2 regions of the Brevibacillus sp. M2.1A genome follow, and region 1 is predicted to be linked to the other one. Evidence: a T-box and tRNA genes for the amino acid it is inferred to sense, from the RefSeq annotation. Region 1 holds a T-box; the other holds one or more tRNA genes.
What was found. A T-box is a leader RNA that pairs with one kind of tRNA and senses whether it is charged. The one in region 1 lies ahead of HP567_RS12145 (valine--tRNA ligase), so its partner is inferred to be a tRNA-Val.
Positions count from the first base shown of each region.

Region 2: it has a tRNA-Val gene. The T-box ahead of HP567_RS12145 (valine--tRNA ligase) is inferred to sense a tRNA for this amino acid. The anticodon was not compared.

Region 1 covers NZ_JABSUY020000001.1:2,507,405-2,510,659, reverse strand. Annotated here, with positions in the region: gene HP567_RS12145 (valine--tRNA ligase) at 1-1,430, opposite strand, end outside; T-box leader at 1,488-1,729, opposite strand; gene HP567_RS12140 (STAS domain-containing protein) at 1,788-2,114, opposite strand; gene HP567_RS12135 (ATP-binding protein) at 2,222-3,255, opposite strand, start outside.
Region 2 covers NZ_JABSUY020000001.1:4,604,401-4,607,655, forward strand. Annotated here, with positions in the region: gene HP567_RS22130 (EamA family transporter) at 1-27, shown strand, start outside; gene HP567_RS22135 (DinB family protein) at 173-637, shown strand; gene HP567_RS22140 (glyoxalase superfamily protein) at 634-1,002, shown strand; tRNA gene HP567_RS22145 (tRNA-His) at 1,087-1,162, opposite strand; tRNA gene HP567_RS22150 (tRNA-Leu) at 1,180-1,266, opposite strand; tRNA gene HP567_RS22155 (tRNA-Val) at 1,275-1,350, opposite strand; tRNA gene HP567_RS22160 (tRNA-Glu) at 1,389-1,462, opposite strand; tRNA gene HP567_RS22165 (tRNA-Ser) at 1,471-1,563, opposite strand; gene thiM (hydroxyethylthiazole kinase) at 2,400-3,209, opposite strand; gene HP567_RS22180 (hypothetical protein) at 3,175-3,255, opposite strand, start outside.

The DNA.
Region 1 (3,255 bases):
TCCGGCCAGCCCAGTGTCGAGAACGGCCATAGACCAGAGGAGAACCATGTATCGAGGACGTCGTTGTCCTGCTCCAGTTTGTGGCTGTGGCAGCTAGGGCACTCAGTCACATCCGTGCGAGATACAATCGTTTCGTTACAATCTCCGCAATACCATGCGGGAATTCGGTGACCCCACCAAAGCTGACGAGAGATGCACCAGTCGCGGATGTTTTCAATCCAACGCAGGTAATTTGTCTTGAAACGCTCCGGGACAAATTTCACACTCTCAGGGCTGTTTGCATTAGCCAGTGCTTCGTCAGCCAAAGGCTGCATTTTTACGAACCATTGGGTAGAAAGATATGGTTCTACGACTGCATCGCTGCGCTCACTATGTCCAACCTGATGAATATGCTCCTCAACCTTGAACATAACACCTTGCTCGGTCAAGTCCTTGATGATTTGCTTACGGCAAGCAAAGCGATCCAAGCCTTTGTAGATACCTGCCAGCTCGTTCATCGTGCCCGTCTCATCCATGACAACGATTTGTGGCAACTGATGACGAAGGCCCAATTCAAAGTCATTCGGATCGTGTGCTGGCGTAATTTTTACAGCGCCAGAACCAAACTCAGGATCAACGTAGTCATCCGCTACGATTGGAATTTCGCGTCCTACGATTGGCAAAATCACGGTTTTTCCGATCATGTCTTTATAACGCTCATCTTCCGGATGTACCGCTACAGCCGTATCACCGAGCATCGTTTCAGGTCGGGTTGTAGCTACTTCGATATAACCAGTGCCATCTGCCAATGGGTAACGCATGTGATGTAGCGCACCTTTTACTTCCTTGTAGATTACTTCAATATCGGAGAGAGCCGTGCGAGCAGCAGGGTCCCAGTTAATGATGCGGTTGCCGCGATAGATCAAGCCTTTTTCATACAGACGAACAAATACTTCGCGTACAGCTTGGGACAAGCCCTCATCCATGGTAAAACGCTCGCGCGAGTAATCCAGGGCAAGACCGAGCTTTTCCCATTGCTCACGAATATGCGAAGCGTAAATGTGCTTCCACTCCCATACCTTTTCCACGAATTTTTCGCGACCCAGATCATGGCGAGAGATGCCTTCTTCACGCAATGTAGCTTCTACCCGCGCTTGGGTTGCGATACCGGCGTGGTCCATACCTGGCAAGAACAAGGCGCTGTAGCCTTGCATACGTTTGGTACGGGTAATGATATCTTGCAAAGTTGTATCCAGCGCGTGGCCCAGGTGCAATTTACCCGTTACGTTCGGCGGTGGAATAACAATTGTAAACGGGCGTTTATTCGGATCACGTTCTGCCTTGAAAAATTGTTTTTCAATCCAATACGGATACCATTTGTTTTCTGCTGCTTTTGGATCATAGTTTTTCGGCAGCAATTGGTCGATGTCGGTTGTTGGCTGTGTAGACATGTACGACTCCTCCTATTCGCATAACTTGCTTTGCAAAAAATAAAAAAACCCTTCATCGCAAAGGACGAAAGGATTATTTTCGCGGTACCACCTTTGTTAACACACGATAAACGTCATGCTTATGGCGTGTTCACTCTGACAAGATAACGGTTGCGAACCGGTCTCGGCTAGGCGCATGCTTTCACCGAAAAAACTCCTGGGCGACCTTCAGCCATTCATGACCTTAGAGAATCTCGCAGCATCTGATTCTCCTCTCTGCCAAGGCGTCCTGACTTACTCTTCCCACTCATCGTTCATATCGTATGTAGTTGTCTTATTATTAGCTTTCACTATTATATACAATCACGCTGTTTGGCGTCAAACCCGGGTTTCGCCCACTTTTCCAACTGCAATGCCCAGTGCTTCGGTAAAACCGAGAACGCCCAAAATATCGAGAATTTCTTCTCGGACATTGACGATTTCTACCTGTTTGCCCATGGCCAATAGTTCTTTCGTGGTAAAAAACAGGCTTCCAATACCGGAAGAATCTACAAAGGAGACACCTTGAAAATCGACGGTAACGGATTGATTTCGCCCTCCATACTGCTGGAGCAATTCACCTACTCGATCTCCTACAGCCATGTCCAACTCTCCGACGAAAAACAATGTAGCTTGTCCGTTCGCCTCTGTTGCGCGGTAGTCCATGCTCAAACTCCTCTCAATAGGTATCGGTACACCCAATCTGCTCGTCCTTTTACTATATTACCCATTTTCATTCACTTGCAAACATTTGGCTTTTTGGAAATCGTTGCTTAACGCGGAAGGATACATTCTAAAATAAGCTTTGTACCCGCCAGCGAGCTACTCAAATATACACGATCACAGTATTGCAGGATCACATGAAAACCGGCCCCAAGCGAGTGGCGTGTAGAAAATCCTTGCTGTAGGGTAGCTCGCGGAATATCCTCGAGCAAAATTCCTTGTCCTTCATCATGGATCACAGCCCGGCACATCTGCCTGTCATTCGATAAGTATAACGTGACCACACCGCCATTGCCGTGCTTCAACGTATTCGAAGCAGCTTCGTTGACCGCAACGAGAAACTGCAGCAATCGCTTATCAGAAATTCCTTGTGGTTCCAAAGCCTGCTTGAATAATTTTCGCAGTTCTGCAAGCTGCTCCGGTAAACGGATATCGATCGCCAAGAGCTTATGCCCTTCCCGAAGCAAGAAAAATAATTCTTCATCACTAAGCAACAACAGCTTACCTTCTGTGACCACACCCAGAATATCCCTGTAGATCTCCCATTCCCGTCTTTTGCTTTTTCGCTCTTCTGCAATGACGGCGGTGACATCAATCAAAGCGATTCCACAGGTCCGATCTGGCAAGACAGATGTGTATAATTCGAACACCTTTGTACCATCCGAGGTGACAATTTGCTCCCTCACAGGTCCGCCCATTCCCGCTGCCTCTTCGACCAGTCGTTGCATTTCTCGCTCGACTTCCAAACTCGCACGAACGTCACCCAGCGGACGCACTTTCCCTTCATCGTAAAGATAGAGGAAAACGGTCTCGATCTGACGCAGTATCGATAACTTTTGAATCTCTTGTTTGATTAATCGCCCCCGCTCGTCGTCTCGATCCTTCCAATGTAACAAGACGTCTGTAGGGTCCAATTCGCCACTCATGTGCCACGTGTGAAATTCTTCCAGGAGCAATCGCTCCAGAACATCTTCCCGTCGCAAAACTTTTTCGATGTCGATAATATAGTAAGGATCACCTGCTATACCACGCAATCCGCTACCGATAATTCGAAAATCATAGGCGAGCTCTATTTCTATGCGTC
Region 2 (3,255 bases), 2.1 Mb from region 1:
CACACCCTCGAGCAGGAAAGAATGTAGCGCCGTTTTCTATAAACCGCATACAAAAAGCGTGCAGACGAGCTGTTCTGCACGCTTTTTTTGGTACACCCCCTTCATATAGAAGGAAGGTAGATTCTCTGCCTCGAATTTATTTGCGAAGACTGCCACTCAAAGGGGGAAAGGTATGGAAAAGCGGCATTCGGTGTTATTCCAGCAACTAGAGGATTATCGACAGGAGACGTTAAAAGCAATCGATGGTTTGACAAATGAAGATGCGAACATCATTCCTGATGGTTTCTCCAACAATATCTTGTGGAATCTGGGGCACATTTATCTCGATCAGTATTTATGGATCGCGCACCTTACAAAAGAAACGATCCCGCTCCCCCCTGGCTTCAAGGAATGGTTTAACTTCGGGACCAAGCCTGCTGACTGGAAAACACCGCCGCCGAATCTCGAAACGCTCGTTTCCTTATTACAAGAACAACCTCAGAAGATACAGGCTGCTTACAAGGATCGATTAGACGAAGAGTTTCCCGCAACAGAATCCGGCATGCATACGATTGCGCAAGTGCTAGTACGAACGATTTTTCACGAAGGGATGCACCTCGCCTCCCTCAATACAATCCGGAGGTTTCTAGGCAAATGACTCAGACTATAACGCCAATTTTTCGCATGTTTGACGTTGAGAAGGCAAGAGAGTTTTATGTGGATTTTCTAGGATTTCAGATTGATTGGGAGCATCGTTACGAGGATCATTTTCCTTTATACATGCAAATTTCCTCTCCATCGTGCACGATTCATCTATCCGAGCATCACGGAGATGCTTGTCCTGGCTCAGCGATTCGCGTACAGGTGGAAAACATTGAGCTTTTCCATCAGTCCCTGTTGCGTCAAGGATACAAGTACGCTTGTCCTGATTTAGAGGAGACGCCGTGGGAAACGCGTGAAGTGAGCGTGACCGATCCTTTTGGCAATCGCCTTCACTTTTATCAGCCTGTCGATCACTCGTAAACAAATACAAAGAAAGCCCAGCGACAGTTCCTTTACAGGAGCCACCGCTGGGCTATTTCATTTTACATTTTGAACATAAATAGATGGGGCGATCGATGGGACTTGAACCCACGAGTGCCGGAGCCACAATCCGGTGCGTTAACCCCTTCGCCACGACCGCCATATATAGGGTTTGCTTGGTGCGGTCGAGAGGACTTGAACCTCCACGGTGTTGCCACCACTAGAACCTGAATCTAGCGCGTCTGCCAATTCCGCCACGACCGCATATAAAATGGTGGAGGCTGACGGGATCGAACCGCCGACCCTCTGCTTGTAAGGCAGATGCTCTCCCAGCTGAGCTAAGCCTCCACAATCCCCCGCTATTTCATTGGGGGCGTTTTGCTAGGTGACCCGTAGGGGATTCGAACCCCTGTATGACAGCGTGAAAGGCTGCTGTGTTAAACCGCTTCACCAACGGGCCAAGTATCATGGCGGATGGAGTGGGATTTGAACCCACGAGACGGTTCGACACCGCCTACACGATTTCCAATCGTGCTCCTTCGGCCGCTCGGACATCCATCCATCGAGCCTGCAAGCGTTCGCTTCGGCAAGAATTAATCTATCATATTCACAACATGATTTCAAGTGATATTTTGAAAGTTTACGAAAAAAGGGAGATTGCCTAAAGCAACTTCACTTCCGGTTCAATATGATACAAGTAGTATTCCTTTACAAGACGGAGTGATGTCAGTTGTCAAAAAGAAAGCGCCGTTCAGTAGGCTTCCCCTGTTTGTACGGAAACTGGTGCGGGCCTGGATGCTCCGGGCCGGCTGCGCCGATTGATGATGTCGACAGATGCTGCAAGAGGCATGATTATTGCTATCAAAAGCACGGCTATTTTTCTTGTCACTGTGATCAGGAGCTCGTACGGTGCCTTCGAAATAAAGTAAATACCTCAACGGAAAAAGGGAGAATGGCCGGACTCATCTCGAATTTTTTCTCTCGAACAGGGTGCTTTCCCAGCAATCCACGCTAGTTTTTTCTGAATCGTTCTCCTTGTCAGTTTTCATCCAAAAAACGGTAACAACTTGGACATGAATCAGACATAATTCCCTTGTTTTTCCTTGTATTTTTTTGGTACTCTATTGAATGTCCAAGGAGGGTACACAGCGTGGAATTGCACATACGAACAGACGCCAGTGTGGCGCTGACGTTAAAGAGAGAAATTATTTGTCATGGTATTTCCCGTTTTTATGTCCGTCCATACGATGATGATCACGTTGAATTTATATTCCTAGCACTTTCAGAGCACCAGAAGAAGCTGCTGTCTTATTCACTGCGAAATTACAGCTACTGTCTAACATATCTAGCTTAATCGTTCTACGGTCATTTTCCTCCCCTTTTTTAAAGGGGAATTTTTATTCCCTTTTTTCGATATATCCAAAACGGCGAACATCGTCTGTGGTCAAGTTATACAAGGCATTCAAAAATTCGATTTGGAAACTTCCTGGCCCTACTACTGCTGCTTTCTCGGCTGCCAACTGAGCAGCAACACCGTAGCATACCAATGCCGCAGCTCCTCCGATCAGCTTGTCATTTGCAATGGCTGCAAACGCTCCCATAACAGACGTTAACAAACAGCCTGTTCCGGTCACCTTCGTTAAGATGGGATGACCATTATGGATCGAATAAGTCGTTTCTCCGTCCGAAATCACGTCGACCTTGCCCGTAATCGCTACGATTGTTCCTAGCTTTTTCGCTGCTGCTCTCGCTAGGTTCTCGACATCTCCGCCTGCTTCCTTCGCATCTACACCTTTAATCTCCCAGCGCTCACCTACGACATTGGCAATCTCGGCAGCATTTCCTCTAATGAAGGCTAGGTTGAGTTCCTGCGCAAGACGTTGACTTGTCTCGGTTCGATACGATGTTGCTCCCGCTCCCACCGGATCAAACAAAACAGGCACGCCATGCTGGTTCGCGGATTTTCCTGCGATCAACATCGCTTCGATCTCATGCTCATTCAACGTCCCTATATTCAATACAAGAGCTCCGGCTATCCTTGCCATGTCTGCCACCTCTTGTTTGGCGTACGCCATGACAGGTGACGCACCAAGAGCTAACAAACCGTTCGCTGTAAAGTTCGTGACAACTACGTTCGTTATGTTATGAACGAGTGGATTTTCCTCGCGCACTTTAATTAGTAATTGCCCGATTGTCTCCAGAATCATGATCGTTACCCCTTTCCTCTTGAACAGCGAATCGTGGAATCATCTT